2 regions of the Clostridium estertheticum genome follow, and region 2 is predicted to be linked to the other one. Evidence: riboswitches for the same ligand, from Rfam matches in the RefSeq annotation. Region 2 holds a riboswitch; the other holds the start of a gene.

What was found. Region 2 has a riboswitch for FMN ahead of ribD (bifunctional diaminohydroxyphosphoribosylaminopyrimidine deaminase/5-amino-6-(5-phosphoribosylamino)uracil reductase RibD). Riboswitches for the same ligand answer to the same signal wherever they lie in the genome.
Region 1: linked by a shared signal. The riboswitch ahead of A7L45_RS01350 (ECF transporter S component) and the one ahead of ribD (bifunctional diaminohydroxyphosphoribosylaminopyrimidine deaminase/5-amino-6-(5-phosphoribosylamino)uracil reductase RibD) in region 2 are both predicted to bind FMN.

Annotation. Positions count from the first base shown of each region.
Region 1 covers NZ_CP015756.1:274,032-290,627, reverse strand. Annotated here, with positions in the region: gene cysK (cysteine synthase A) at 1-901, opposite strand, end outside; gene A7L45_RS01390 (NAD(P)/FAD-dependent oxidoreductase) at 1,438-2,418, opposite strand; tRNA gene A7L45_RS01385 (tRNA-Trp) at 2,540-2,615, opposite strand; tRNA gene A7L45_RS01380 (tRNA-Trp) at 2,661-2,736, opposite strand; gene tsaE (tRNA (adenosine(37)-N6)-threonylcarbamoyltransferase complex ATPase subunit type 1 TsaE) at 2,859-3,317, shown strand; gene tsaB (tRNA (adenosine(37)-N6)-threonylcarbamoyltransferase complex dimerization subunit type 1 TsaB) at 3,314-4,027, shown strand; gene rimI (ribosomal protein S18-alanine N-acetyltransferase) at 4,020-4,469, shown strand; one part of gene A7L45_RS22465 (IS3 family transposase) at 4,619-5,003, shown strand; one part of gene A7L45_RS22465 (IS3 family transposase) at 5,003-5,955, shown strand; gene A7L45_RS01350 (ECF transporter S component) at 6,020-6,649, opposite strand; FMN riboswitch at 6,738-6,852, opposite strand; gene A7L45_RS01345 (Tex family protein) at 6,910-9,072, opposite strand; gene A7L45_RS01340 (M28 family metallopeptidase) at 9,275-10,618, shown strand; gene proS (proline--tRNA ligase) at 10,871-12,307, shown strand; gene A7L45_RS01330 (hypothetical protein) at 12,408-13,598, opposite strand; gene dhaS (dihydroxyacetone kinase transcriptional activator DhaS) at 13,947-14,516, shown strand; one part of gene prfB (peptide chain release factor 2) at 14,585-15,613, opposite strand; one part of gene prfB (peptide chain release factor 2) at 15,615-15,692, opposite strand; gene secA (preprotein translocase subunit SecA) at 15,881-16,596, opposite strand, start outside.
Region 2 covers NZ_CP015756.1:3,876,125-3,892,720, reverse strand. Annotated here, with positions in the region: gene A7L45_RS18235 (DMT family transporter) at 1-126, opposite strand, end outside; gene A7L45_RS18230 (HD-GYP domain-containing protein) at 189-1,256, opposite strand; gene A7L45_RS18225 (cysteine desulfurase family protein) at 1,529-2,686, shown strand; gene thiI (tRNA uracil 4-sulfurtransferase ThiI) at 2,741-3,883, shown strand; gene A7L45_RS18215 (phosphatase PAP2 family protein) at 4,155-4,739, opposite strand; gene A7L45_RS18210 (DUF4153 domain-containing protein) at 5,111-6,622, shown strand; gene A7L45_RS18205 (hypothetical protein) at 6,676-7,071, shown strand; gene A7L45_RS18200 (glycoside hydrolase family 43 protein) at 7,277-9,172, opposite strand; gene A7L45_RS18195 (amino acid ABC transporter ATP-binding protein) at 9,501-10,241, opposite strand; gene A7L45_RS18190 (amino acid ABC transporter permease) at 10,275-10,916, opposite strand; gene A7L45_RS18185 (amino acid ABC transporter substrate-binding protein) at 10,998-11,807, opposite strand; FMN riboswitch at 11,939-12,052, shown strand; gene ribD (bifunctional diaminohydroxyphosphoribosylaminopyrimidine deaminase/5-amino-6-(5-phosphoribosylamino)uracil reductase RibD) at 12,446-13,540, shown strand; gene A7L45_RS18175 (riboflavin synthase) at 13,575-14,225, shown strand; gene A7L45_RS18170 (bifunctional 3,4-dihydroxy-2-butanone-4-phosphate synthase/GTP cyclohydrolase II) at 14,328-15,521, shown strand; gene ribH (6,7-dimethyl-8-ribityllumazine synthase) at 15,602-16,063, shown strand.

The DNA of each region.
Region 1 (16,596 bases), 1.2 Mb from region 2:
TACCCATTGAAATATACTTTTCTCCGCCGTCTGGAGCAACTGTAACAACTTTTTTGCCTTTGCCTAATTTTTTAGCAATTTTTATTGCTGCTGCAACATTAGCTCCTGTTGAAATTCCTACTAATATACCTTCCTCTTTTGCAAGCCTTTTTGCTATATCGAAAGCCTCTTCATCAGTTATTTGCATTATTTCATCAATAACACTACTATCATAAATATCTGGTGTAAAACCTGCTCCTATACCTTGGATTTTATGTGGTCCTGGTTCGCCACCAGATAATACTGGGGATTTTGCTGGTTCAACTGCAACAATTTTAATTTCCTTATTAAATTCTTTTAATCTTCTTCCTACTCCAGTAATTGTTCCGCCAGTTCCGACTCCTGCTACAAAAACATCTAAATCTGATATATCACTAAAAATTTCTTCTGCAGTAGTTTCATAATGTTTTTCTGGATTTGCTATATTAACAAATTGTTGTGGTAAAAAGAATTTAGAATCTCCGTCTGATATTTCTTTTGCTTTATTTATAGCACCCTTCATTCCCTTTGAACCATCCGTAAGGACAAGTTGTGCGCCATATGCTTTTATTAAGCTACGTCTTTCAACACTCATGCTATCTGGCATTACAATAATTACATCATATCCCTTAATTCTACCAATCATTGCTAAAGCTATTCCCATATTGCCACTAGTTGGTTCAACTATCGTAAAACCTTCCTTTAGTAATCCTAATTTTTCAGCTTTTTCTATCATACCAAGAGCTGCCCTATCTTTTATACTTCCAGCTGGATTATATTTTTCTAATTTCACATATACATCGGCCGTGTCAACACTCACTAGTTTATTCAACTTTAAAACTGGTGTTCCACCTATCATATCTAAAACATTGTTATACATCATAATAATACCCCTCCAATTTAAACTAAATAATTTTCCTTTAAAAGCTATCCATATTTTCGCATTTGTATAATCTCATAATATGAAAAAGTGACACATATTTGTTTATTTTTGTAATATTTCATATGTTTTTGGGTACAAAAAAAACTTCCTCTATTATTAGAGACGAAGTTTTACTTCGTGGTCCCACTCTAAGTTATAATCACCAAAATGATTATAACGCCACTTTTTCAAGCACAACGTTATGCTCTATCACTATAACGGGTGAGTCCCGATGCAGCCTACCAGAGGCATTCAATAATAAATAACAACATCTTTTACTTGTTATAGACTATTGCATGACTTGTTCGGTACATAACTCCAAAGGGCACTTCATATAATTTTCCTATAAGAGTCTTCTCAACTTTGGACTCTCTCTCTGTAAATTCTTCCTATATTACTTTCCTTCTTCTTAGTATTTCCTAGTATTTCAGTATGAATTACTTTTCTTTATTATATTCTTAAGATTAAAATATGTCAATAGTATTTTTGTTGTTTTATTAAATCTCAGAGTTGTTTGCATATAGTGATGCACTTTCGCCTATAGCATAGCTTTGTTTTACCACACTTTCATGAAAATTATACCCCTGAACTACCCCTCCACACGCGAAAATACCACCTATATTTGTTTGTGAATTTTCATTCAATTTAATTCGTCCTGTTGATGAATTAACTACTATCCTAGCTTGCTTTGCCAGTTCATTATCAGGATATAAATCTACTGATAAAAGCAATGCATCACAAGAAATACGCTCCTCACTGCCATTTATAACTTCATTATTACTATCTATCTTTACTAAAGTAATACCTTCGATTCTACCTTTCCCTTGAATATCAACAATCTTATGCCTCATTTTTAATGGTATATTGAAATCCTTTAGTGAATCACATAATTTTTTATCAACTGCATCAATAACATTTTTACTCTCAATTACTGCCTTAACATTAGCACCTTCAATTGTTAGCCTTCTCGCTACTGTTAATGCAATGTCTCCTGTGCCCAATATAACTATTTCTTTCCCTGGCATATAGCCCTCAATATTTACAAATTTCTGTGCACACCCTACAGTGTAAATACCTGCACATCTGCTACCTGGCAGATTTGAAAATCCCCTTGGCCTCTCTCTGCATCCTGTAGCAATTATTATAGTTTTTGCACAAATTTTGAAAGTTCCAATCTCAGAGTTCACAACATTAATTTCTTTAGTATCACTTAAATTTAAAACAGTAGTGTTTAATTTATATGAAATATTTAGTTTCTTTATTTTATCTATAAACTTCTGAACAAATTCTGGCCCCGTCAAATCCTCACTAAAAATATTTTTACCAAATCCATTATGAATACACTGATTTAAGATTCCACCTAATTGTTTCTCTCTTTCTAAAATCAAAACTTTTCCTTCATAATGTTCTTTAGCTGAAATAGCAGCTGCAAGGCCCGCTGGACCACCTCCAATTACTACTATGTCATATAGTTGCATTATATACCTCCGGTTGCAGGCATCTTAACCTGTTTCTTATTTTTGTAAAACTAATATTAAATTTAATAATTCATGTTATTAAAACGTAAAAACCCGTGAAAATAATTTCACAGGTTTTATCTGGCAGGGGTAGTAGGACTCGAACCTACAACCAATGGTTTTGGAGACCACTACTCTACCAATTGAGCCATACCCCTTTATTAACTTTTAAGACAAAAAACATAAAACCTAAAACATAAAAATGGCAGGGGTAGTAGGGCTCGAACCTACAACCAATGGTTTTGGAGACCACTACTCTACCAACTGAGCTATACCCCTAAAATACATTCAAATTATATCATGTTTTATAATAAAATGCAAGAGTTTTTTATATCTTTAGCCCTTTTTAGCCCTTTTCTTTTTTTATGTTTTAGGATAAAATATTTAATGAGGTGAAACTTATGGAATACATAGTAACAACAGTTGACGAAACTTATAAAATAGGAGAGTTAATAGGCTCACTTGTGAATCCAGGTGACATAATTTGCCTAATCGGTGACTTAGGCACTGGTAAAACTCATTTAACTAAGGGAATTGCAAAAGGCTTAGATATTAAAGACAATATTACAAGTCCTACTTTTACTATTGTAAATGAATATACTGGAAGATTAAAATTATATCATTTTGATGTCTACAGAGTAAATGACCCGGATGAAATAGAAGCTATAGGCTTTGATGAGTATATATTTAGCGATGGAGTTAGTGTTATTGAATGGGCTAATTACATTGAAGAAATAATTCCACCAAACAAATTAACCATAACTATAGAAAAGCTCCCTGAGCTTTGCGATAATTATAGAAAGATCAGTATTGAGTATTCTGATAAAAGATACGATTATGTAAAGGAGATAATACTATGAAAATTTTAAGTCTAGATTCTGCTACGCAATCTGCAACTTGTGCAATCCTCGACGATAACAAAGTCCTTGGTGAAATAACCTTTAATTATAAAAAACAACATTCCCAAATACTAATGCCCATAATTGATGAATTATTTAAAAATACACAAATGAGCATAGATGATATTGACGCGTTTGTAGCCTCAAAAGGCCCTGGTTCCTTTACAGGCCTTAGAATAGGTATGGCTACCATAAAAGGATTAAGCCAAGGCACAAATAAGCCATTTGTGACCGTATCTACATTGGATTCTTTAGCATATAACTTGGCTTATACGGATGGAATTATTTGTCCTATACTAGATGCCTTAAGAGATAATGTTTATACCGCCCTCTATACCTTTGAGGATAAAAAACTTAATCGTATCAGTGACTACATTAATATATCAATAGACGAATTAATAACTATGCTTAAAGATAAGGATTGCACCATATCCTTTGTGGGAGATGGGACCTTAAAATTCAAAGAAAAACTTATAACAAATTTACCTAATGTAAGTTTTGCACCAGATCATTTAAATCTAGCCAAGGCAACCTCTCTTGGAGAATTAGGTCTTAAACTTTTATCTAATGGAACTTTTGATGACATATATGCATCTGTCCCTATTTACCTACGTAAACCTCAAGCTGAGCGTGAGTATGAAGAAAAGATGAGGCAAAGGAAAAATGAATAACGACTTTAAAATTTACCCAATGGATGAATCATCTATTAAATCCATACTCAATATTAGTGAGTTAAGCTTTCCTATCTCCTGGAGCTTAGACTCACTCCAAAGTGAACTAGATAATAAGTTTGCTAAATACGTTGTATTAAAAAAAGGTAATACAATAGTAGGTTATGGTGGAATGTGGGTAATTATAGATGAAGCTCATGTAACTAATATTGCAGTTCACCCCGAGGCCCGTGGTAATGGTGCTGGCAATATTATTGTTGAGGCTTTATTTAGGCTTTGTAGGAAACATAAAGTTACAGCAATAACCCTAGAAGTTAGAAGCTCAAATTTTATTGCTATAAACTTATATGAAAAATATGGTTTTCAGCAAGAAGGTTTAAGGCGTCATTATTACGAAGATAACGGCGAAGATGCTGTAATCATGTGGAACCGTAACCTATAGATAAAATATACAAAAGACTAGCAAATAATATAATGTACCCTATAGGGCAGACGGATTTAAAAAAGTCTACCCGGTAGGGTATTTTTATGTATAATAAAGAAAAGTATAATAATTTAAATTAGATATATACAAGGATGGTGGAAATTTAAATGAGCAACAAAACATTTACAGAAAAAGATGTAGCAATACTAGCTAAAAACAAAAATGTTAAAGCAGTAAGTATGAAGGGAATTACATATACAGATGAATTTAAACGCATTTTTATAATAGAGAACGAAAAAAGAAAATTTCCAAGGGAGATATTTGAAGAAAATGGGTTTGATATAGATATAGTTGGGATTAAACGTGCTAAATCATCAGGATCTCGCTGGAGAGCTGCATATAGAAATGAAGGTATATGTGGACTAAATGATGCAAGAAATGCGAATACTGGAAGACCAAGAGTGAGAGAACTTTCCGCAGACGAAAGATGCGAGCGCCTTAAAGCCCAAATTAACTTGCTGAAAGCTGAGAATGAATTGTTAAAAAAAATCGACATCCTAGAAAGAAGGCTGATAAGCAAGAAATAATCTTAGTAGCACAGGAAAAATTTATTCTTATAAATTCACAAATCGAAAAATATAAGCTCAAAAATATGCTTACCCATTTATGCAAAATTACGGGTGTATCTCGTTCTGGATATTACAATTATTTCTCTACTAAAGCTCTCAGCCGTAGGCGCCAACGCGATAGGTTGGATGAAGCAGTAGGTGAAATTGTACTAAATGCATATAACTTTAAAAATCGTAAAAAAGGAGCTAGACAAATAAAAATGACATTAGAAGGCGAATTTGGAATCGTATACAATTTAAAACGTATTAGAAGAATAATGAAAAAGTATGGTATCATTTGCCCCATTAGAAAAGCGAATCCATATAAACGTATGATGAAAGCTACAAAGGAGCATACTGTTTTAAAAAATCTATTAAATAGAAATTTCAAACAGAATATACCTGGAAAAGTATTGCTTACAGATATAACTTATCTATTTTACGGAAAAAGTAAGAAGGCATATTTATCTACGATTAAGGATGGATCTACAAATGAGATTTTGGCATACAATGTGACTGATAATTTGAGATTAGATATCGTAACAGACACTATACATAATCTGAAAAAGAATAGAAAAATTAAATTGCCTAAAGATGCATTTATACACTCAGATCAAGGATTTCATTATACGAATCCGACATTTCAAAAGCTAGTAAAAAAATCTGGTTTAGGACAATCAATGTCAAGACGTGGAAACTGCTGGGATAATGCTCCACAAGAATCATTCTTTGGCCATTTCAAAGATGAGGCATACATAAAATCATGTGAAACATTAGAACAACTAAAGCAAGAGATTAAGCAATATATGATCTACTATAATAAATTTAGATATCAATGGGGTCTAAAAAAGATGACTCCTGTTCAATACAGAAATCATCTTCTCAAATCAGCATAGACTTTTTTTAAAATTGTCCTTGACAAGGGGTACACATTATAAATGCTAGTCTTTTGTATTTCTATTAATAATTCTGTTGTTTACTTCTGTATTTACTTTCTATGTGTTCTTTATGAAGTATAGGAGAAACGCTCTTATATAAGGCTAAAGTCATTACAGATAATACAATTCCCTTAAAAATATTAAAAGGAATTATCATCCAAATAATGAAAGAATTTAAATCTGTTATATTATGATTTATTTTTGATCCCATTGCTACCACCGCAGTTATTGGGAATCCTAATACCGTCTCGTATAAAGGTAATACAACGAAATAGTTTAATATAGCTGCAAAAACTGACATAACAATTGTTCCTACCAATAACCCAATAATGGCACCACTCTTATTTTTACGAAGCTTATAAATATATCCAGATACTAATATTAAAACTGATCCTACTAAAAAATTTGCAAATTCTCCTACGAATGCTGTTTTACTTGCTAAAAATCCATGTAGTATATTTTTAAAAAGTTCAATAAGAACTCCGGCTATTGGTCCTAAGGCAAAAGCCCCTAGAAGCGCTGGCAAATCACTAATATCAATTTTTAAGAAGTCAGGAAATATCGGTATAGGCAATTCAATATACATCAAAAGAAATGCCATAACAGATAATAGTGTAATTTTGATCATTTTAATAAGTTTTTCGTTTCTCATTTTTGTACCCCCTAATTAAATATATCTTTAAGGGATGGATATAATAAAAGCCCTGATATATAACTATATCAGGGCGAATTCACATATATCACATCTTCTTTTATCCAGACTTTACTGTCGGCTTCGGGATCTAACCGAATCTGCCTTTACGGCTCGCGGGCTTTACCGCCGGTGGGGAACTTCGCCCCGCCCTGAAGATTATTAAATTTTATTTTATAATTTGATTATATACACGTTTTACAAAAAAAGCAAGATATTCATTACTGATTTTTCATTGATAATGATATTCTTTTTCTTTTCTCATCAACTTCAATTACACTAACTTCTACTACATCTCCAACGCTAACCACATCTAATGGATGTTTTACAAATTTATCTGATAGTTGACTTATATGCACTAATCCATCTTGATGAACTCCAATATCAACGAAAGCACCAAAATCAGATACATTTCTAACTGTCCCCATAAGTTTCATGCCCGGTTTAAGATCCTTCATTTGAACTACACCCGTCTTTAATATTGGTTTTGGTAATTCCTCTCTTGGATCTCTGCCTGGCTTTTTAATTTCTTTAATAATATCTCTAAGAGTTGGAGCACCTGTTTCTAATTTTAATGCAAGTTCATTAAAATTAATGTCTTTTATCCTCTCATCCATATCCTTGAAATTTAAAGATTTAAAATCTTCTTTTGTATAGTTTAGAAAATCCAATAATTTTTTAGTAGCATTATAAGACTCAGGATGAATTGAAGTGTTATCTAAAAATTCATTACTCTCCATAACTCTTAGAAAGCCTGCACATTGTTCATATGCCTTTGCCCCGAGTCTTTTAACCTTTAACAATTCTTTCCTAGCCTTGAACTTACCATTTTCTTCTCTATATGCTACAATATTTTGAGCGATAGCAGCATTTATTCCTGATATGTATGCAAGAAGTGCAGGCGTTGCAATATTAAGATCTACACCAACAGCATTAACACAATCCTCAACAACTCCTTTTAAAGATTCATCAAGTTTCTTAGGTGCTACATCATGTTGATATTGACCAACCCCAATAGCTTTAGGATCGATTTTTACAAGTTCTACTAGTGGATCTTGAAGCCTTCGCCCAATGGAAATAGCTCCTCGAATTGATACATCTATGTCTGGATATTCTTTAGATGCAAGTTCTGATGCTGAATACACTGATGCTCCTGCTTCTGATACTATAACATAATACAAATCTCTCGAACATTCCTGCTTAAGTTCTGTAATAATTTGAGCTAAAATCTCTTCTGATTCACGACTAGCAGTTCCATTACCAAGTGACACTACTTCTACATTATCTTTAATTACTAAATCTTTAATAATAGCTATAGATTTTTTAACGCCATCCTGACTACCAGCAGTCGCATATACCGTAGCAATATCTAAAACCTTACCTGTCTCATCAAGCACTGCTACTTTACACCCAGTTCTAAATCCAGGGTCAAATCCTAGTACCACTTTTCCTTTTATAGGTGACTGCATTAATAAAGCCTTCAAATTAGCTTTAAATATATCTATTGCGCCTATTTCACCCTTTTCTGTTAATTCAGATCTTATTTCTCTCTCAATCGATGGGAATATAAGTCTTTTTACAGAATCGATTATACTTAGTTCTATAAATTTATCTGTTTCACTATTACCCTTTAGGCATTTATTTCTTAAATAATCGATGATTTTATCATTATCAGCCTTAATTTTCACAGAAAGTATCTTACTTTTCTCCCCTCTGTTAATAGCAAGAATTCTATGTGGCGGTATAGTTTTAATTCCTTCTTTATACTCATAATACATTTCAAATGGAGTAGTATCCTCAGAACTTCCCTTAGTTTCTACGCTTCCAAAGTTATGTACTTGGCCCCTAATCCACTTTCTATAATCAGCTTCATCTGAAATCATTTCACTTATTATGTCACCAGCACCTGCAAGTGCATCTAAAACACTACTCACTAATTTATCTTCGGATACAAACCCTTCTGCATACTTATTTATGTCACCTTTAAATTCACCACTAAAAATAGTTTCTGCCAGTGGCTTAAGACCCTTTTCTATTGCAATTATAGCTCTTGTTCTTTTCTTAGGCTTGTATGGTCTATATATATCTTCTATTTCTGTAAGCGTCTCAGATTTATTTATTGATTTTTCAATTTCCGCGGTTAGTTTTTCTTGTTCACCTATAAGTCGTATTACATCCGTTTTTCTTTCCTCTAAATTTCTAAGATATATTAGTCTCTCTGTGAAATTTCTAAGTATTATATCATCAAGTCCACCAGTTCTCTCTTTTCTATATCTAGCTATAAAAGGGACTGTATTCCCTTCATCTAATAATTGAATTACACTTTCCGCCTGCTCCATAGTTATTGCAAATTCTTTAATTAATCTACTATTTATATTCTCCATATTTTTTGGCTACCTACAAATCATCATAAACAAAATAAATATCAATTTGTATGTTGTTTATTTATTATCTTATGACTAATAGCCAATCCTCCTCACATAATTTATATTTTTAAGCTTAAACAGCTAAAATTAACTTATTTAATCATACCACGATTTCTACCCACATATCTATATAGAATATAGAAATTTTTAGGAGAAATGTATGAAAAAACTATTCAGTTCAATCTTTTTAATATTTTGTCTTTTATTATTATTTTATAGTTCGCATATGTATTATACCTTATACAGGTTCAATCCTACAAATGTAGTCCAAAATATAAAGTATATTTCATCCGACCAATTTAAAGGTAGATTGCCGGGTACTTTAGAAAATCAAGAAATTGCTACATACATTAACAGCGAATTGAAAAAGAGCGGATTAAAACCTTATAAGGGTAATGAATTTCAAAATTTTAAAGTAAAGTATCCTAAAACAATTAAAGGTAGTCCATATTTAAAAGTATCCGGTAAAGACGGAATTTTAATAAAAGATTTTGTTTATAGCAAGGATTTCAAAGAAGATATGGTAAACTTTCGAACAAATCATTTAACCTTTAACAAAAGTAATGTCACCGCAATAACTAAGGACTACATAAAAGTAAGTACCGCGGACGGCCCGTTCATATTATTTGTTCCCCCTAACGATGATTTGTCTTTTAGAAGTTCTTTTATTAGTGGATCAAAGTACAACATGTATATTATGGTTACTAATCAATCCCTTACAAGACTTAAAGATTTAATAGGCAAAGATAATACAGTCGATTGTTTTGTTCCATATGAGGTCTCACAAACAACTGTAAGTAATGTTATGGGCTATTTAGAAGGCACGGACACATTTAGTCCTCCAATAATCATTTCCGCCCACTTTGATCATATAGGCACAGATTTAAATGGAACTATATATAGTGGTGCTCTAGATAATGCATCCGGACTTTCTTTTATGCTAGAAATGAGCAAGTGCTTAACTTCACTGGGCAAACCAAATCGCAGCATTCTTTTCATAGGATTTAATGCAGAAGAATTCGGTTGCTTAGGTTCATCTCAATTTATCACAAAATATAAAGCTTATATAAAAAATAGTAAAATTTTTAATTTCGACATGATTGGAAGTAATAATCCTATACCTCTATGTATCATGGGGGCAAAAAATGATACAACTAAAATGCCTTTTATAAAATCAATTTCAAAAATATGTGAAAGCGAAAAAATATTTTTCAATTATCTTTTTGAAGATGCAAGTGACCACGAAAGTTTTAGAAAACAAAATATTGACGCTATAACATTTTGTGACAATGATATGACACGTATACACACGCCAAAAGATACTTATGATCACATAAGTTTACCCGCCATAGAAAGATGTTATAATGTAGCATCTAATGCGATAGTTAAATGTACCTTTAAGGACGACCTCATTATCTTATATTATAAAGAATGTTTTCTTATTTCTATAATCGGGATTCTAATATTCTCTTTACTTTATAATAGGAGTACTAAAAACACTTAATAGATATTAAGAATAATCACGAATTGTTTCTTGACATATGATTATTTTTATTCTATGATTAATTTTAAAGTGCCCTATTATTAGAAGTAAATATGCCCAATAGAACGAAAAGTATTAATAGAAATTAGATCTTTTCGTACTATTTTTTTATATCAACTAGGGTGGTGCCGCAGGTAATACTCGGTCCCTTTTCGGGATGCGGGTTTTTTTGTATTTATTTTAAATTTTTTATTAAACAGGAGGAAAATAATTATGGCAAAAGGAAAAAAATTCGTAGAATCTATCACCTCTATGGACGAAGATTTTGCAAAATGGTATACCGACATTGTTAAAAAAGCAGAACTTGCTGATTATGCTAGCGTTAGAGGTTGCATGGTAATCAGGCCTTATGGTTATGCAATATGGGAAAACATTCAAAAAATATTGGATCAAATGTTTAAAGATACAGGACATGAAAATGTATATATGCCAATGTTCATTCCTGAGAGCTTACTTGAAAAGGAAAAAGACCACGTTAAGGGCTTTGCTCCAGAGGTTGCTTGGGTAACACACGGAGGTAATGAACTACTCGCAGAAAGGCTTTGCGTAAGACCTACTTCCGAAACATTATTTTGTGATCACTATTCAAAAATAATTCAATCTTACAACGATCTTCCTAAATTATATAATCAATGGTGCTCAGTAGTGCGTTGGGAAAAAACCACAAGACCTTTTCTTAGAAGTTCAGAATTTTTATGGCAAGAAGGCCATACCGCACATGCAACTGAGGAAGAAGCAAAAGAAGAAACTCTTAAAATGCTTAATATATACGCTAAATTTTGTGAAGAAACCCTTGCTATTCCAGTTATAAAAGGTAAAAAAACAGAAAAAGAAAAATTTGCTGGAGCAAATGAAACTTACACAATTGAAAGTTTAATGCATGATGGTAAAGCACTACAATGTGGAACCTCTCACAATTTTGGAGATGGTTTTGCAAAAGCTTTTAACATCCAGTATTCAGATAAAACTGGTAAACTTGCTTATGTTCACCAAACTTCTTGGGGAATGTCTACAAGACTTATTGGTGCTTTAATTATGGTTCATGGTGACGATAATGGCCTAATACTTCCACCAGCTATAGCTCCAATTCAACTTATGATCGTGCCAGTTGCACAACATAAAGAAGGCGTAATTGAAAAAGCAACAGAACTTAAGAATATGTTATCAAAAGTTGCTAGAGTAAAAATAGATATTAGCGATAAAATGCCTGGATGGAAATTCAGTGAATATGAGATGAAAGGTGTTCCACTTAGACTCGAAGTTGGACCAAAAGATATAGAAAAAAATCAAGTAGTCCTAGTAAGGCGAGATACCCGTGAAAAATTATTTGTTCCTATGGATGAACTAGAATCAAAAATTCCAGAACTTTTAATTGATATTCAAAAATCTCTCTTTGAAAAAGCTAGCGATGCACAAAATATTAGGACCTTTAGTGCAAAAACTGTTGAAGAATTAAAAGAAAATCTTGATAAGACTTTAGGTTTTGTTAATGCTCCTTGGTGTGGAGACCTCTCTTGCGAGGAAAAAGTAAAAGAGGTTGCTGGCGCATCATCTAGATGTATGCCATTTGAGCAACCAGAGGATGCAGGTGTTTGCTTATGTTGTGGTAAACCAGCTAAAGCGAATGTTATCTGGGGAAGAGCATATTAAATCCCACTTTTAAATTTAAAATGCAAATAAAAATCGTCTCACTTTTAAAAAGTGAGACGATTTTTATTTGCATTTCCTTTTAAACTTGGTTCCATTACAACTATTTAGAACTTTTTATAACTTCATTAGGTGCTTCTACTTTTTGTGTTTGTTGTGTACCATTAATTAGTTCAGTATAATTAAATGAATTTTTCGCAGTGATTTTTGGTAACTTAACATTAACCTTTTTATTAATATTTTTGTTATTTACTTCAAATTTTATATCTGCTGTATATATACCCTTCAATGCACTTTGACCTGTTGTTCCAAAGGCTTTCTCTAACTTCGCTGCATCTATAACAATTTCTATGTTACCTTTTGTACCTATTACATATCCATTTTTATCTATTGTATATGCAATTTCAATTCCTTTATTTCCAAGTATCTTAATATTATCAAGTTTGTCCATGTTTTTATTAAATGCATCTAAGAACTTTTGTGATTGAATTTTAGTAAACATCTGTTCCATTTGAATTTTTGTATTGTTAATATCTTTAGTTGACGATCCACTATTCTTCATTGATGTAACCACATAATTTTTTATAAGACCCTGTATTTCCTTATTTTCTGCAGTTATGTTAACTACTTTTCTTATAATTTCTTTGAACTTAGCATCATCAATTTTAACTTTATATACATTACCATCCTTAGTTACAACACCTTTTAAATTTAATTGTGATGAATACTTTTGAGTAATAGTTAAAATCAATTTTTGTAATTCCTTGTTTCCACTCATCATTTTCTTAAAATCAATACTACCATTTTCTCCTTGAGGGAAATCCATAATCATGTATTTATTTATGTTTTTAGATTGAGACATCATTTTAAATAATTGTGGTGATTTTACAATTTCCTTGGCTACGACATTTTTACCTTTTACGTTCATGTCACTCCATACCTCAGCGTTGTAAGGAGTTCCTCCTACATTTGCTATTGTTTTAATATATTGTTTCGAGATTTTACCCTCTTTGCTTGCAGCTGTTTTCGAATTGAAAACTACTTGTAAATTATTTAACATTTTACTTACTTGTGTAAATTGTTGTTGTTCACTTTTTGAAAGTCCTTCACCATTTAATTTAAGACTTAGTTTTCCATTACTTTCCGATGATGTTGCCATACTCGTCTTTGTTAATGCATCTGAAAGTGTTTTTGCTTGTAGTGTTTGAGCGCTCACCTCAGAAGTTGGTAATATAAAAGCTAACATAGATATGCTCACTATAAAGGAATAAACCCTTGATTTTAATTTTGACATGTATTGTACCTCCCTAAATTTTTTTAATAATTTCACTATATACCACATTTATATAAATTTTAACATTTTATTCATTTTTTTCTTATATTAATGTTAAAAGTAAATATTTTCATTTATTTTTTACATTGTTATCTAATTTTATTTTTACAAATTTAATTTAAAACAATTTTTGTCGAAAAATAAATTGTTGTTTATTATGTAAATGATATCAAAATAGCATATCAATAGTCTAAAACCATGCACTTATCTTTTTTCTTGAATGCACGTATTCCTTTTGTTATAATAAAGTTAGTAAAAGTTAATATTATTATTTGCTTTTATTAATTCATATGTTTGTAGGTGATACTAATGTCGGGATCCCAAATAACTAAAAAAGCTCTTGCTCTATCAATTAAGAAATTAATGGAGACAATACCACTCGCAAAAATTTCAATTCGTCAAATTGCAGATAATTGTGGCGTTAACAGACAAACCTTTTATTATCATTTCAAAGATAAATTCGATCTTGTAAACTGGATTTATTATACTGAAGCCATAGAAAATTTAGCCGGTGGCACAAACTATGAACATTGGACTGATGCCATGTATAAAACTTTAACATATTTAATGAACAATAAATCCTTTTATACTAATGCTCTTAATACTCCTGGTCAAAATGCATTTGATGGGTACCTTTTTAAAGAAACCTATGATCTTATTATGGGAGTAGTAAACGATGTTTCCTCTGGCATAAAAGTTTCAACTACTGATAAAAGTTTTATTGCAGATTTTTACACTCATGCTTTTGTAGGTATAACAGTACAATGGATAAAAAATAGTATGAAGGAACCTCCAAAGATAATGGTAAATAAATTAAACGAGGTAGTTGAAGGAAGTATGTTAGGCGCTTTAACTAGATATACTATTTCATGCCTATAAACACTTTATAGATAAAAAAAAGGTTGAATCAAATTATTTTGACACAACCTTTTATAATAGAAAATAAGTTATTTATTACTTTGTCTTAAATACTCTTCAATGAAACTATCAATATCGCCATCCATAACTGCATCTACATTTCCTACTTCTATATTAGTTCTATGATCCTTAACCATACTATATGGATGAAAAACATATGATCTAATTTGACTCCCCCAACCATTTTCTTTCAAATCCCCGGTTAAGTCTTCTATCCTATCCTTTTTCTCACTTTCCTTTAAAATCAAGAGTTTCGCCATAAGCATCTTCATTGCAGTTTGTTTATTACTATGCTGACTTCTCTCATTTTGACATTGCACTACAATGCCAGTAGGGATATGTGTAATCCTTATAGCTGAGTCAGTTTTGTTTACATGTTGACCTCCTGCACCTCCGGACCTATATGTGTCTATTCTAAGGTCATCAGGCTTTATTTCAATATCTTGATCCTCAGTAAGTTCAGGAAGAACTTCGCAGGATGCAAATGAAGTTTGCCTCTTGCCATTTGCATTAAAAGGTGAAATTCTTACCAGTCTGTGAACGCCCTTTTCAGCCATTAAATATCCATAGGCATACTCACCCGTAATTTTTAATGTAACTGCTTTAATACCTGCCTCATCCGATGGTTGATAGTCTAAAACTTCAACTTTATATCCCTTTTTTTCGCACCATCTTGAGTACATTCTATAAAGCATTTCTGTCCAATCTTGGGCATCACTTCCACCCGCACCGGTATGAAGTGTTAAAATAGCATTATTTTTATCATATTTTCCAGACAATAAAATTTCTAACCTAAACTGATCAGCAATACGCGCTAAATCTTTAAGTTCAACTTTTATTTCTACTAAAGAGGAATCATCCCCTTCATCGGAACTTAACTGCGTTAACATTTCTAAATCTTCTATCTTACTAATCAATAGATTAATTCTATCAATTTTATCCTTAATTCCCTTAGCTAATTTAGTAATTTGTTGAGCTTTTATAATGTCTTCCCAAAAACTAGGTTCCTGCATTTTAAACTCGTATTCCTTTAACTCTTTTTCCATAGATGTTACGTCAAAGAGACACCATTATTTCTTCGACATTGCCCTTTAATATGTTTAAACCACTCCATATTTCTTCAACTAATATTACCAATATTAACACCTCTTCTATTATATTAATCATCTCCTGCGGAGCTGAATATCAATGACTTCAGAAGGCTATTTATACTCTCACTTATAAAAGTGGAGGACTTACCTTCTGAAATGTCATTAAAAAGAGGCATGCAAAGTAAATTGTATGCCTCTTTTTTAACTTCTAATTAAATCATCATGTTATAACTATTATCTGCCACAACAGTTTTTATATTTTTTCCCTGAACCACAAGGACATTCATCATTTCTTCCTGTTTTAGCTTCTTTTATAGTTGGTTCTTGTTTAACAGAATCATCATGATTAGTTGATGTTATTTGTGCAACCATTTCTCTCTCTGGTGCTCTTTCTATTTGAACATGGAATAAGTATTTAATAGTTTCTGTCTTTATGTTATAAATCATTTCAGCAAACATGTCGCTACCTTCCATTTGGTACGCTTGTGTTGGATCTTGCTGCTTATAAGCTCTAAGTCCAATACCTTGCTTTAAATGTTCCATATCATCAATATGATCCATCCATTTACTATCTACTACTCTTAAAAGAATAACTCTTTCAACTTCTCTTATTTGTTCATCATCAAAATCTTCTCCCCTTTGGGTATAGATTCTCTGAGCGATTTCTAAGAGTTTTTCCTTGATTTCTTCATTAGTTAATTTCCCAAGCTCATCTACTGTAACCATATCTTTTGGAAGAAATATTTCCTCAAAATAACTAATTAATTTTTCAAGTTCTTCATCAAGTTCTTCTTCAACATCAGTAATATGCGAATCAACTGTGGTAAAAATAATATCTTTTATCATATCTTGAATTTGTTCTTTAGTATCTTCACCTTGAAGAACTTCTGTTCTTTGTTTATAAATTATTTCTCTCTGTTGGTTCATTACATCATCATATTGAACAACAT
Region 2 (16,596 bases):
TATATAAAAAGGGGAAACACTATCTAAAGCCCCTTTTACAGCTATAAAACCACCACCCCAAATAAATGCCACTATTAGCAAAGACATATCAGCGAGGACACTCTTTTTTATACCGGTAATTTTCATAGTTATCTCTCCTTTAAAAAATGGTCAATCATTGAATCTAAAATTTTTAATGTCTTTATAGCCTAAGGTACGAGATCTGTAATAAATAAGTCTTTTTCATTTTTTAAATCTATAAAAATCGAATCTACTGATATAAGAGGACTAGAAATATTATTTATATCTGTTTTTACTATTTTACCAATACGATTGTCGCTAAGTTTCACCATCTCTCCTGTGTAGTAATTTAACATTTGGTTTATAAAAGTAGTTAAATAATTATAATCTAGTGTAGCCATGCATTCATATTGCATTATTTCTAATACTTTAAAGGGGTTTTGTTTTTTACTATAGACTTTGTCTGATGTCATAGCATCGAATGTATCGGTAATTGCGATTATCTTTGCAAAAATATTAATTCTATCCTTTTTTAAATGAAGAGGATATCCGGAACCATCTAAACGCTCGTGATGCATAAGTACAGCGAGACTTACGGATTCGTCTAAATAAGGAATAGTGCGCACAAGCTCATAAGAGTAAACTGAATGCTTTTTTATTTCCTCAAATTCTAATTTTGTAAGTTTTGAGGGTTTATTTAATATTTTTTGGTTAACTTTTACCTTGCCGATATCGTGAAGAAAGGCTGCATATGTCAAAAGCGTTAAATCTTTTTGAGGCAAGTTAAGCCATTTACCTAATATAGAACTTAAAAAAGCAACATTTACAGAGTGCCGAGTTAGGTACTCATCTATATTTCTAGAATTTGTTATACTTTTTAAAATAGAAATGTAATCATTATTATTATCTAAAATTTCTTTAGACATAATTCTTATTTCTGTTAAGTCCAATTTGGAGTTTCCATCGATGTTATTTAAAAACTTGTATATGTTATTTGAAAAATTATTTAATAAAATTTCAGTTTTATTTAAACTCAGTTCGTTTGAATCTTGAACACTTGGGGTTAGGGTCTTTTCTTGATTCACATATATATATATAGTGTTAGATGGGTAAAATTCAATTATCTTTTTAATCATAATAGCATTTAGTGTAGTTTTTTTTGCAACTAAGGTTAGGCCGTTTAACATTAAATTTTCAGCTAAAATCATATTTGGTTTTAGATCATAAATGCTTATTCTTTTAACATTTGTTGTCATAAAGTTATCCCCCTTGTAGTTAATTTATATATTATGAAAATTAAGTAAAGTAAGTATCATTTTATATTATCGTCTAACAATCTACATACTTTAGATATTGCATACGAAAGTAATTTATGCTTAGCTTTTTAGTTATTGACATTAATAATTAACAAATTTATAATTAAACAAAGTAGAGTGAAATACTAAGAATTAGTATAATATCGTAAATGAAGAGGATTGAAGCGTTAATGAAGATATACACTAGATATTAAGAGGAGAGAGATAAAAACATGGAAATATATTTAGATAACAGTGCAACAACTAAACCTTATGAGGAGGTTATTGAGACACTCGGGAGTACTATGAGAAATTATTATGGTAATCCATCTTCAGCACATAGTTTAGGGTTTAAGGCAGAGCAAAAACTTAGGGAGATGCGGACGAGTATTGCTAAAAGCATAAATGCTAGTAGTGAGGAGATAATATTTACATCAGGTGGCAGTGAAAGTAATAACTTCCTTATAAAAGGGTTTGCTAAACCATCTTCGAATAAATTAAATGCTGATATAATAACTACTAAAATTGAACATCCAAGTATACTTAACACTTTTAAAGCCCTTGAAGATTCAGGAATAAAGGTTGCTTATATTGATGTAGATGATAGTGGTAGGATTGATATAGATGCTCTTATAGGAAGTATAACTAAGGATACTCAAGTTGTTAGTGTAATGCATGTTAACAATGAAATAGGAGTAGTGCAGGATATTGAGTTAATAGGAAAACTAATTAAAGGGAAAAGTAGTAGGGTTAAATTTCATGTAGATGCAGTACAAAGCTATGGGAAAATTTTTATTGATGTACAAAAGTCTAATATTGATTTATTATCTACAAGTGCGCATAAAATACACGGACCACGTGGGGTCGGATTTGCATATATAAAAAAAGGACTTATACCTACTAGCCTAATAAATGGTGGAGGTCAAGAAAAAAATTTAAGATCCGGTACAGAAAATCTTGCAGGTATTGCGGGTTTTGATGAGGCGGCACAGATAGTATTTAAAAATCAGCATGAAAATTTTAATAAAGTTTTAGAGGTAAAAAAATATTTTATAGAAAAACTTAAAGAGGTAGATGGTATTTTAATCAATAGTCCACTAGAACCTTACTTTACACCTTATATTTTAAGTGTGACCTTTAAAGGTGTAAAAGGAGAGGTACTTCTTCATGCATTAGAACAAAAGGGCATATATGTGTCTACAGGCTCTGCATGTTCAGCGAAAAGCCATAAAAGCAGTGAAATATTAAAAGCTATTGGTAGGAGTGAAATTGAGCAAGTAGGAACTATAAGATTTAGTTTTTCTGAATACAATAATAAAGATGAAGTAGACTATGTTATAATCGAATTAAATAAGTCACTAAAATTTTTAAGAAAAATGAATAAAAGATAAATCAGCTAAGGATTAGATGAAAATACAATTATAAGAAACGAGGAGTGTCAAAAGATGAGAAAATTAATACTTGTAAAATTTGCGCCGGAGATATTTTTAAAGGGGCTCAATAGAGGTAAATTTGAAAAAAAACTTAAAGATAATATAAAAAATGTAATTAAAGGATTAGAATACGAATTTGTTGAAGACCAAGGAAGATGGTTTATATACTCAGAGCAACTAGATACTATTATAAACAAGGTTAAAAATGTTTTTGGAGTAATGGAAGTATGTGAGGTTACGCAAGTTGAAGCTAACTTAGAAGAAATCGAAAAGCAAGCAGTTTTAGAAATGGTAGGTAGCCCAGCTAAAACATTTAAAGTAGAAACTAATAGAGCAAACAAAAGCTTTAAACCAGGATCTATGGATGTAAGTAGAAAAGTAGGGGGCTGCATATTAAAAAATAATGAAAACGTAAGTGTAGATGTGCATAATCCAGAATGTGTTATAAATATTGAAATAAGAAAAATGGCATATATTTATTCAAAACGAATAAAGGGCGTGTGTGGATTACCTTATGGAATGAATGGTAGCACTATGCTTATGTTATCGGGAGGTATAGACTCGCCTGTAGCAGGTTACATGATGGCAAGGCGTGGAGTAGAAGTGCATGCAGTTTATTATCATAGTCATCCCTATACTAGTGAGAGAGCAAAGGATAAGGTAAAGCAATTAACTAATATTTTAAAAGGATATACTGGAAAATTAACGCTGTATGTAGTTCCTTTTACTGAAATTCAAATGGAAATTATAGATAAATGCAGAGAAGATGAATTAACAATAATAATGAGAAGATTTATGATGAGGCTTGCATGTGCACTTGCAGATAAATATGGTATAAATTCAGTAACTACAGGGGAAAGCATTGGGCAAGTAGCTAGTCAAACTATGGAAGGGCTTGTAGTAAGTGATGATGTGGCTGATAGACCAGTGTTTAGACCGCTAGTAGCTATGGATAAGATTGATATTATAGAGGTATCAAGAAAAATAGATACTTATGAAACTTCAATTCTACCTTATGAGGATTGTTGCACAATTTTTGTTCCAAAACATCCCAAAACAAAACCAAGATTAGTTGAGATAACTAAGTCTGAATCAGTCTTAGATATTGATAAACTTGTTGAAAAGGCTATAGCTGACATGGAAATTTACAAATAAATTTATTCATGTTAATCAATAGATTAAAAGTATTAAATCAAATATTATGTAAATAATAATAGACGGAATACATTTTGAAAGGATGATTAATATGGCTAAGAAAGGTACAGAAAAAAGATCAGGTTCAAAAGATACAAAAGACAAAACTCAGAAAAAGAATCAAAAGGGAAATACAGTTAAATGATTAATGGTATAAAAATTTAAAGATGTTCTAACGAAAAATAAGCTAACAAAATGATTTATCATTTTGTTAGCTTATTTTAGTTTATATTTACATAAACATTGATTTATTTTTAAACATTTTAAGTTTAAAAGTAAAATGTTTATCTAAATAATTATTTACACCTTTTTTCATACAAAAATTATAAGCAGCAATAGAAATATATGACCATATTATGGCAATAACCCATCCTCCAAGAACATCTGTTGGATAATGATCACCAACATAAACTCTGCTAATTCCAACAAGAATTAAATATATAAGTAAAAAACCACTAATTAAATATGCAATTTTTTTATTTTTCATTCGTTTAATTATAAAGTAAATAAAAACAATACCTATAGCTGTAGAAATAGAGGAATGCCCGCTAGGAAAACTATAGCCATGAGCTTCAATTAATTGTATTCCAATGGGCCTAGGTCTTTTTATTATGTTTTTAAGCACTAAGTTGGTAAAACCAGTAACTCCAATATTAAATACACAACAAATGGCTTCAAGTTTATTATTGTAAAGATATAGTACAATAAAAACCAATGCGCTTATAAAAACCTGGAAAGTAGGGTCTGAAGATTTTGAAATAATAATAAAAAATTGATTCAATCCCAAATTCATAGAATTCACTAAATAATAAAGCATTTAATTTAATCATCCTCTCTATGTTATACTGAAAATTTATTTTATTAGAAATATTTAATTAATATATATTACATAAAACATATAAAATTATCAAAATTCATAAGTATCAATTAACATTATATCAAAATCAACAATTAAAAGATACACTTATATTGGTTGTTAATATAATTATAAAACATTATTTATATTGTATAATTGTGAATTTAACAAACAATGTTATTCAATATAATTTTATCGAATAACAATAAAAATGTATTGATTAATGATTAATATAGTAGTATGATTGAAATTGTAAAAAATATAATATATATAAGATATATTATATTAATGTGTTATTAACAATAATACTAAATTATGGAGGTAGGTTGAAAATGGAGAGTAAATATATCAAAGTATCAAAGGAAAAACAAATGCAAGAAATTATAATTATAGATTCGAAAATTAGCCTAAATGAAAAAAAATATACTATAGGTATAACAATTATTTTAGCAATTATTTATGATGTTTTTTTTACTAATAAACAAATAGGTATCTCGATTCCTATTTTTTATATTATGTTTATGTGCTTTTTCTTATGGAGTATTAGGGAGAAGGTTTTCTTTGAAAAAAATATTGGTTTAAATATAATTGTTCCTACATTACTACTTACATTAAATTATGCTATTCATTCAAATAATATTTTAAACTGTTTTAATGCAATTATGATATTGGTACTTATGACTCTAAGTACTATATTAATTAGGTATGATAATATAAAATGGGATTCTAAAGGGATAATATTAAAATCACTAAGCAGAGTAATTAAAGCTATTCCAGAAAATGCTTTAAAACCTTTTATATTTGTTAAACGAAGTATAAATGTGAAAAATGCAGAAAAAAGATCTATGAACAGAAATATTTTAAGAGGACTGATTATTTCCATACCATTATTAATTGTTATTTTAATATTATTAACGTCAGCAGATATGGTATTCAAGAATTATATAATAAATATTTCAAGTGTATTTGAGAATATAAAAGTATGGAAAATTATAAATCATTTGTTAGTTGTTATTATTGTTTTCTTTATTATATTTTCATATATATGGAGTTTTAAATATAATTACGAAGAGGAAGCAGCTATTAAAAAAAATGTTTTATGGGAGCCAGTCACTGTATTAACAATTATATTTATGATAAATATAGTGTACCTTTTATTTTCAATAGTCCAGTTTACATATCTTTACGGTGGGGCTAGTAACTTTCTTCCACTTAAATTCACATATTCACAGTATGCAAGAAAAGGATTCTTTGAGCTTTTTATTGTTACGATAATTAATTTTACAATATTACTCTGCAGTATGAAATATATCAAAATATATAACAAGGTTACAAATATAATATCTAATGTATTATTAACTTTACTTGTGGGCTTTACAGTTAATATGTTATTTTCAGCTCATTTCAAGATGTCTTTATATGAACAAATTTATGGATTCACATATTTAAGGATTTTTGTGCATATATTTATGCTTATGCTGTTTATGCTATTTATAGTAGCACTTATTGGTATTTGGAATAGAAAAATGAAACTAAATAAGGTTTTAATAGTAGTTGTTTTAATTATGTATGTCTTATTAAACTTTGTAAATGTGGATAAAATTATTGCTGGAAAGAATATAGATATATATTATAAAACTCAGAAGATAGATGTTCTTTATTTGGAAAATTTATCCTATGACGCTATTCCAGAAATAGTAAGACTTAAAAATGATCCTAATATTAAGCTAGCCAATGAAGTTAATAATTATTTAAAAAATGTTCAGAAGGATTTATCACAGAAGCGCTCTTGGTATGAATTTAATTATTCTAAATTTAAGGCTAGAAAGAGTATAAATAAATGAATTTTATTATTGCGATTTTATATAGGTTATTATTTTAGGGGAGGAAATATACAATGAAAGAAAAAATAAAAATAAATCTGCTAGGTTTTTATGACCTAGTTTTAGCATTAAGTGCTATTTATATTGGAGGAATGATGATAAGTTCAAGGGGTGGAATGTTTACCAAGTATCCAAAAGAATGGTTACCTAAAGTTCCTTTTGATAATTGGATCGTCCCTGGTATTATAACAATAGTATTATTTGGACTTGGAAATATTATATCAGCTATCTTAAGTTTTAGAAAAGGGAATAGTAAGTTCTGGGTAGTCTCTGTTATTATGGGTGTATTGTTATTTATGAGCATTATTACTCAAGTGATAGTTCTTGGGGAATGGTATATGGCGACGGTTGAATTTTTGATTTTAAGTATAGGTCAACTATGTTTGTGCATAGCTGCATTTACAAGGTAATAAAAAAATTTGGAGGTTACAACATATCCAAGGGCCCAAATAGTAACCTGTGGATATGTTGAATTATATTTACAAACTAGTACTAAGAAAGCTAAGGTTTATGATTAATAGTGAAAGCAGACTACTTATTATTCCTGATGTTGCTGTTTCAGATTCCATAGAGTAAAGTGCTTTGATATATTAAAGTCATATTTATAAATCGGTGTCACATTAAGCTCATTAATTCTCCCTTTACCTTCACTTTAAATTCTTTAGTAATTACGGATTTACCTTTAGATATTTTGGCTATTAGTGTAACATCTACATCATTATCAAGCGCATTTACTTTTCCTTTATTATCAAGAACACTAGGGGTACTTGAAGTCCATGAGATTTTTGTATCATAAACACCGGCTTTAGGTAATGTTATATCTACTTTCGCGCTACTTGGAATGTTATCTTGTAAACGACTAGCTTCATACTTAACTGTTTGATTATCCGTTTCCATCTTACTACCCCAAATAGATTGGTTATTGCTACCAATAGCGCTGAATGTAATTACCTTTGAGTTAGATTTAGATTCATCATTTTGTTTAAAGAATACCCCTTTATAAGTTACTCCACCAATAATCAACTTCATGTAATATGAGCCATTATTACTACTCCAAGTTCCTGTTACATCACCAGTTATAGTATTATTATTTTTTAAATTTACTGATAATGTACTGAGCATTGAAGCCCCACTATTAGAAGTACCATGATTAATAAATTCATAAGTACCAGACATTTCATTCATTGAATACCCATTTTTAGAAATAACATCACCATTATATTCATAAGGTGCTTCTATAGGCCATCCATCTTCATTTTTGAACATTTGATGTACTCTTACTTCATGGTCTTCTGTACCATTATCGAACCTTGTGTGATAAACAAGGTACATCTGGTTATCTGAATCAATGAATGAAGAATTATGACCACAAGATCTGTAGCCAACATCTAAACAACTAAATTTGTAATTGCCCATAAGTTTAATTCCAACTGAGGAATTATCTATTTGACTCTTTAATGCAGCATTATTTCCTGCGGCATCTACAAAAGGACCGTCTGGATTTTTTGATCTAAACATTCTTATATTATAACCACCTGTTGCACTTAAACCTGCATAAGTTACATATAAATAATAATATCCTGTACTATTATCATATACAACAAATGGCCCTTCACCTGAATCTGTATAGCCACCAGCTATTTTTGTTCCAAAATATCTGTCAATAGTGTTTCCGACTAAGGAAGTTCCTTCTTTACCAGGATAAATTGCCTTACCGGTGGTGTCGTCCATATCAAGTTCAAAAATTCCACCAGACCAAGAGCCGTATACCATATGAAGTTTTCCAGTAGTATCATAAAACAAAGCAGGATCTATTGCATTTGGAGAATTACTAGTATTGTAGGATCCATCACTTGTAAACCAATTAGGACTAGTACCTGCTAATTTGCCATTATTTATGAGTTTTTTAATATTTGTATTAGTATATTTTGTATCAATTACACTATTAGTATCATGGGCAGTTTTTTTAGTAAATCCAGAATACATAATGGTATCAACATAAGTATATGGCCCTTCAATCTTTTGGGATACAGCATATCCTATAGCTGAACGCTTATACGTAGAAGATGTGCAATAATACATCATATACGCGCCTTTTGTTCCATTGCTGTTTACATAGTTTTCGTTTTTGAAAACAAATGGAGCCCATACGGAATGTCCTCCTAAACAGTCACCATCGTTTTCACCAGCCCAAGCAAAAGAACCAGCTAAATTTTTTGATAAATCTCCAAATAATACATTACTAGGAGTAGTGTAGCTATTAGTGAATTTAGTCCAATTTTTTAAATCTGTTGATTTTGCTGCCTCGATATGAGAACCGAAAACATAATATTTGTTGCCATCTTTTACAATAGAAGGATCATGGACAGACACCCTGGTTTTAGCTTCTTTTAATGTCCCTATATTATTTGTCTCAGCCGCTAAAACATCGCTTGGTGAAGTTAGCATGGTGGCCATTATGGTCATTGTCATAACGCAGGATATCAATTTTTTAAACCGTTTACATTTCATTTAAAACCCCCTACTTTTATTATATAATTGTATCAAGATTAATAAGTATATATAAATATAAAATGTTTTATATTTATATAAAATAACTATATCACCACTTGTTCACAAAATCAATATGATTTTTAGTTAATTTTTACAATTTTAAATATCTTACTTTATAATTAATTGATACTAAAAAATAGGTGTGACATTTTATTTTGAATTTGTAAAATAATAATGAAAAAAGGATATTTCCCGGGAATTTAAAGTTATAACCATATATTTTTAGCGAAAAAAAACAGTAAGCATTATTAATTAAACTTACTTACTGTTTTCTTTATATGGTTTTTTATGACAAACTCAAAAAATGTTTTATTCTCTCATTGTTAGGATTAGTAAATAAAACTTCCGGAGTGGAGTTTTCTAATATCTCTCCATTTTCCATAAATATAATTTTATCTGATATTTCTCGAGCAAACTGCATTTCATGAGTAACTACTATTAGAGAGATTTTATCAATTGCAAGAGACCGTATTACCTTTAATACTTCGCTTACAAGTTTAGGATCTAATGCTGAGGTTGGCTCATCAAATAGAATTAAATCAGGATTCATAGCAAGGCACCTAGCGATAGCAATTCTCTGTTTTTGACCACCAGAGAGGGTGCAAGGATAAGCATCAATTTTATCCAATAAATCAACTTTTACAAGTAGCTTTTTTGCGATTTCTATAGCAGCTTTTTTGTCTATGTGATTTACTATAATAGGAGCCTCAATTATATTATCAAGCACAGTTTTGTGAGGGAATAAATTAAAGTTTTGAAATACCATACCTATTTTTTTATAAGCATTCATAACTTCGACATTATTAATTTTCTCTTGAGCATTGGCAATAGTAACACCATTGAATTCTATAAGTCCACTATCCATATGTTCAAGGGAGCTTATGCATCTAAGTAGTGTACTTTTTCCAGAACCAGAGGGGCCGATAATTGATATTACCTCGCCTTTTTTTAGAGTTAGGGATACATTCTTTAAAACCTGGTTTTCACCGTAACTTTTATTTATATTAGATATCTTAAGAAAATCCATATTAGCACCATCCTTTATATGTAGCGGGCTTTTTTATTCGTAAACTGAATATTTTTTTTCAAGCTTTTTAAAAGCCATTACAACTACAGAAGTAAATATTAAATATATTATTGCGGCAATAATAAAAGGGGTAATTGTAAAATCGCGAGTTACAATTTCTCTAGCAGCTCTTAGTATATCTTGAAGTCCGATTGCAGCGAGTAAAGCTGTATCTTTTATTAGAGTAATTCCCTCGTTACACATAGGTGGAATTATTCGTTTAAAAGCTTGAGGCAGTATTATTTTTGTCATAGTTTGTCTATAACTCATGCCTAATACTTTTGCAGCCTCATATTGTCCTTTATCTATAGATTGAATGCCGGATCTAAATATTTCAGTAAAATAAGCTCCGTAATTCAAAGAAAAAGTAAGAGCGGCTGCAACAAAAGGAGAAAGTTTTATTCCGATAATGGGTAGTCCAAAATATGTGAAAAAAAGTTGAAGAAGTAATGGGGTTCCCCTAAATAACCAAGTGTAGATGTCCACGGCTTTGTTAAGTACTTTTAAACTTGAAACTTTAATTAATGCACCTAGTATTCCAAGAGGTATAGAAAATATTATTGTTGCAACATATACCTCAATTGTAAGGAGACCCCCTTTTAGAATATAAGATGTAATGTCTATATAATTAGCCAAATATAACACTCCTTTAAAATAATCAATATTATTGTTAGTAACTCAAGCATCCTAAAGAAAGAATGCTTGAGTAGTAATTTACTATTTATAAATAATGTCTTTACCAAACCATTTTTTTGAAATAGTATTGGAAGTTCCATCTTTCTTTATTGCCTCTAGTTGTTTATTTATTTCTGTAGTAAGGGCTGTATCATTTTTCCTGATACCTACTCCATAATCTTCCACGCCTAGATTTTCATTAAGCACTTTATACATGCCAGTTTTTTTGCTAACATAGTATCTTCCAACTACCTCATCTACTACAACAGCATCGATACGCCCAGCGTTTAAATCGAGTAGTGCCTCTGTATTGTTTGAATATTTTTTAATTTCTTTTACTGATTTAGAAAGTGCAACATCCTTAGCAAGAGCGGTTTCACTGCTACTTCCAAGTTGTAATCCTACAGTTTTATCAGTCAAAGCATTTTTTTTGGATATCGTTGATTTGTTATTTACAATAATTATTTGTTTGTTTTGAACATATACTTTAGAAAAAGCAATTTGCTCTTTTCTTTTATCTGTTATGGTTAATCCATTCCATATAAGATCAATATCTTTATTGTTTAAACTCAATATAATGCCGTCCCATTCTACAGGTTTAAAGGTAACTTTAACACCCATTCGTTTGCCGACTTCTTTTGCCATGTCAATATCAAAACCTACTATTTGACCACTTTTATCTCTAAACCCCATTGGTGGGAAATTATCATCAAGACCAACTACTAGTTCTTTTTTAGCTTTTATATCTGTAAGTGAATTATCAGTCGTAGGGGTGTTTCCACAAGCAGTTAAAATAACAGTTGAAAGTATTGCCATCGTTAATAATTTAAATTTAATTTTCATTTTGAACACTCCTTTATGATTCCTATTAATATCATTTTACTTTATCACGTTAACATTGTAAAGCGAAAATTGAAAATAGTTGTGTAAATATTTACTTGACACTGAAATAACAAAGTGTTATTCTGAAATTGAAAATTGAATAGATCCTTCAGGGTAGGGTTAATTTCCCCACCGGCGGTATAGCCCGCGAGCCGAAAGGTAGATCTGGTAAAATTCCAGAGCCGACAGTAAAGTCTGGATGAGAGAAGGAGAACGATGATAGATATAAAAGATTTTTATTTATAAACTATATAATGTAGTTATAAAACACTTTTGTATTTTAATTCTAATATATTTAGTAAGCAGCATTTTATGATGTTTGACTAGATATATAATTAGCTTATTAGGCCCTGAAAACATTGTTTTCAGGGCTTTTATTATTTTATTTGAGTATATAGATTAAAAACAAAAAACTATAAAAAAATGTACTAATATTTAGAAGGAAATTGACAATATAATGTATATGACTTGGAATATATTACCTGGAGTGTCCTTGACATTAAGTATAAACTCTAATATACTTCGTGTAGTTGATAGTGATAATCATTTTCTTGCGATTGTACATATTTTGTTTTAAGATTTACATATATAGATAGGAAGGTGATAATTTGGATAATTATTATATGAAAAAAGCACTTGAATTATCTAAAAAAGCAGTTGGGTTTGTGAATCCTAATCCACTGGTTGGTGCTGTTATTGTAAAGGACAACAAAATAATTGGCGAAGGATACCATGAACATTTTGGCGGACCACATGCGGAAGTCAACGCTTTTAAAAATGCCACGGAGGATGTAGAAGGTGCAACAATGTATGTAACACTAGAACCTTGTGCACACTATGGTAAAACACCACCTTGCGCAGAGGCTATTGTTAAAAATAAAATAGTTAAAGTTATAGTTGGGATGATAGATCCTAATCCACTAGTTGCAGGTAAAGGAGTAGAAATCCTTAGAAAAGCGGGTATAGAGGTTACTACAGGAATAATTGAGAATGAAATAAGAAAAACAAATGAAATATTTATAAAATATATAACAACGAAAAAACCATTTTGCATTATGAAAACTGCAATGACATTAGATGGTAAGATAGCAACAACAACTGGGGATTCAAAGTGGATAAGTAATGAAAAATCTAGAGCATATGTGCATGAATTAAGGAATAGGGTATATGGAATTATGGTGGGAATTGGGACTGTTTTAAATGACAATCCAGAGCTTACCACAAGAAGAGAAGGTAAAATAAGCACAAACCCAGTAAGAATAATTATAGATAGCACTGCAAAAATACCATTAGATTCCAAGGTATTAAAATGTGACGAAAAAACAAAAACTATTATTGTTACAACGAAATCCGCAAGTGATACTAAAATCTGTGCTATTAAACAAAAAGGCGCCGAAGTTATTGTAACTCCTAGTGAAAATAAATGGGTAAATTTAAACTATTTGATGAAAGTACTTGGTGAGATGGGAATAGATAGTATTCTACTTGAGGGTGGAAGTACATTAAATTATTCTGCATTAGATGAGGGTATTGTTGATAAAGTTATTACTTTTATTTCCCCTAAAATATTTGGGGGAACTTCAGGCAAAACTACAGTAGGTGGAAAAGGAATAAGTCTTGTAAAAGATTCTATTATGTTGCAAGATACGCAGGTATCTAGATTTGACGAAGACATTATGATAGAAGCTTACGTCAAAAAGTAAATAATTAATTAATGGTTACAAGGGAGGTGAACGGATGTTTACAGGTTTAATCGAGGAAATTGGTAATATAAAATCTATAGCAAAGGGGAGTAAGTCTGGAAGAATTACTGTAAATGCTAAGGAAATTATGGGTGGCATGAAAATTGGTGATAGTGTTTGCACTAATGGAGTATGTCTTACCGTAACGGACATTAGCCAAAATAGCTTTAGTGTAGATGTAATGGCGGAGACTATGAGATGTAGTAATTTAGGAGGACTAAAACAAGGTTCACGTGTTAATTTAGAAAGGGCACTTAGGGCTAGTGATAGACTAGGTGGTCATATAGTAAGTGGTCATATTGATGGACTTGGAACCGTTGTAGATTTAACAATTGAGGAAAATGCCACATGGGTATCTGTGGAAACTTCTAGTGATATATTAAAGTATATTGTACATAAAGGGTCAATAGCAATTGATGGTATTAGTTTAACTGTTGCATATGTAGATGAAAATATTTTTAAAGTATCCATTATACCTCATACAAAGGGTGAAACTACTTTAGTAACTAAGAAGATAGGAGAAGTGGTTAACTTAGAAAGCGATATGATGGCAAAATATGTTGAGAAACTATTACAATATAGAGAAACACCAAAAGAGAAGAGTTCTATTGGTATGGATTTCCTTGAGAAAAATGGATTTTCATAAATTTTATTAGTATAGAGATAGTTGATATTACAGTATTGAAAATGATAGCAGCATTGAAAATGATAATAGCATCGCAGATGATAATGAATAAGGGGTGGAGAAATGTATAAATTTAGTACTATTGAAGAAGCATTAGAGGATATTAAAAATGGTAAAATGGTTGTTGTTGTAGATGATGAGGACAGAGAAAATGAAGGAGATATAATAATAGCTGCCGAGAAAGCTACTCAGGCAAATATAAATTTCATGGCAAGTTATGCACGTGGACTTATATGTATGCCTATAGTTAGAGAAAGGCTAGATAAATTAAATATAAATCCAATGGTTGCAAACAATACTGATGTACATGGAACTGCTTTTTCTGTGTCTATCGATGAAGTAACTGCAACTACAGGGATATCTGCCGCAGAAAGAGCATCTACTATATTAAAGGTAATTGACCCTAATGCAACTTCGAGAGATTTTAATAGTCCTGGTCATGTATTTCCTTTGGCATCTAAAGATGGTGGAGTACTAGAAAGAGGTGGTCATACAGAAGCCGCAGTGGACTTAGCAAGGCTTGCTGGGTTATATCCTGCAGGTGTAATTTGTGAAATAATGAATGAAGATGGATCAATGGCTAGGGTTCCACAGCTTATGGATTATGTAAAAATACATGATTTAAAGATAATTACAATAGTAGATTTAATTGCTTATAGAAGAAAAACTGAATGCCTTGTGGAAATGGTTACACAGGCAGATATGCCAACTAGATATGGACAATTTACTATATACGGATTTGTAAATAAGATAAATGGAGAACATCATGTAGCATTAGTTAAAGGTGATGTGAAAAAGAGTGATTCAGTACTTGTTAGGGTACATTCTGAATGTCTTACTGGCGATGCGCTTGGATCTATGAGATGTGATTGTGGAGAACAATATGATGCAGCAATGAAAGCTATCTCAAAAGAGGATTGTGGAATTATGCTTTACATGAGACAAGAGGGTCGTGGAATAGGATTAATTAATAAGCTTAAGGCATATAATCTTCAAGACAAAGGAATGGATACAGCAGAGGCAAATTTGGCTTTAGGGTTCCCTGTTGACATGAGAGATTATGGTATAGGTTCTCAAATATTAGAACTATTAGGTGCTACAAAGATAAGACTTATGACTAATAATCCTGATAAAATAACAGGCATTTCAGGTTACGGTATTAATATAGTTGAAAGAGTACCTATCGTTATGAATCATAATGAAAAAGATGAATTTTATTTACGAACTAAAAAAGAAAAAATGGGACATTTATATTAGTAGCTAAAAAACATAATGAAGTAATAATCAATAAATTAAAACATAATATATAAAATAATAAATTAATCGGAGGAATACAAATGAAAGTTTATGAAGGTCAATTAGTAGCACAAGGTTTAAAATTTGGAGTTATCGTAGCAAGATTTAATGAATTTATAGGTGGAAAATTATTATCAGGAGCACTAGACGGTTTAAAGAGACATGGCGCTTTAGAGGAAGAAATTGAAATTGCATGGGTACCTGGAGCTTTTGAAATTCCTCTAGTTGCAAAAAGAATGGCGAAGTCTGGTAAGTATGATGCTGTAATATGTTTAGGAGCAGTAATAAGGGGAGCAACATCTCATTATGAATATGTATCTGGTGAGGTTACTAAGGGAATTGCAAGTGTAACACTTGAGACAGGAGTTCCAGTTATTTTTGGTGTGCTTACTACTGAAAATATTGAGCAGGCTATTGAAAGAGCTGGTACTAAGGCAGGAAACAAAGGTTATGATGCTGCAGTGACTGCAATAGAAATGGCGAATTTATTAAAAGAGATATAAGGTAAAAGTATTAAATTTCTCCTATGACCTTGCAAACGAACTTGAAACTAGGAAATTTGGTTAAGTAATTCTAATCATTTACAAATATAATATTATCAACCTCTGGGTAGTTCTCTGGGGGGCGTAACAATTATTAATTGTTACGTGCTCACATTCGGCGTCCTGCCTCAGGTTCGCTAGCCTGGACCTCTGGGTAGTTCTCTGGGGGAAATAACAATTATTAATTGTTATCTGTCCTGGCAAGCTTACGATAATTTTATATATGCAAATGAAGAATTACTAAATCAAATTTTAATAGCTTCGGCGTCTTGTATTGCAAGTTCTTCGGAGAAATTACATACTGATATAAATACGATTTTAAATAGGCATCAAAAAGACACTTAGGGGTACATAACATTGTTATGTGCCCCTAAGTTGATTTGAAGTATCTGTATATACAATATACTACTTTAAATTTTGAAATTAGACTTAAATTATCTATTCCATTTTTCAAAATATATACATAAGATTCCATATGATGATATAATTTAACT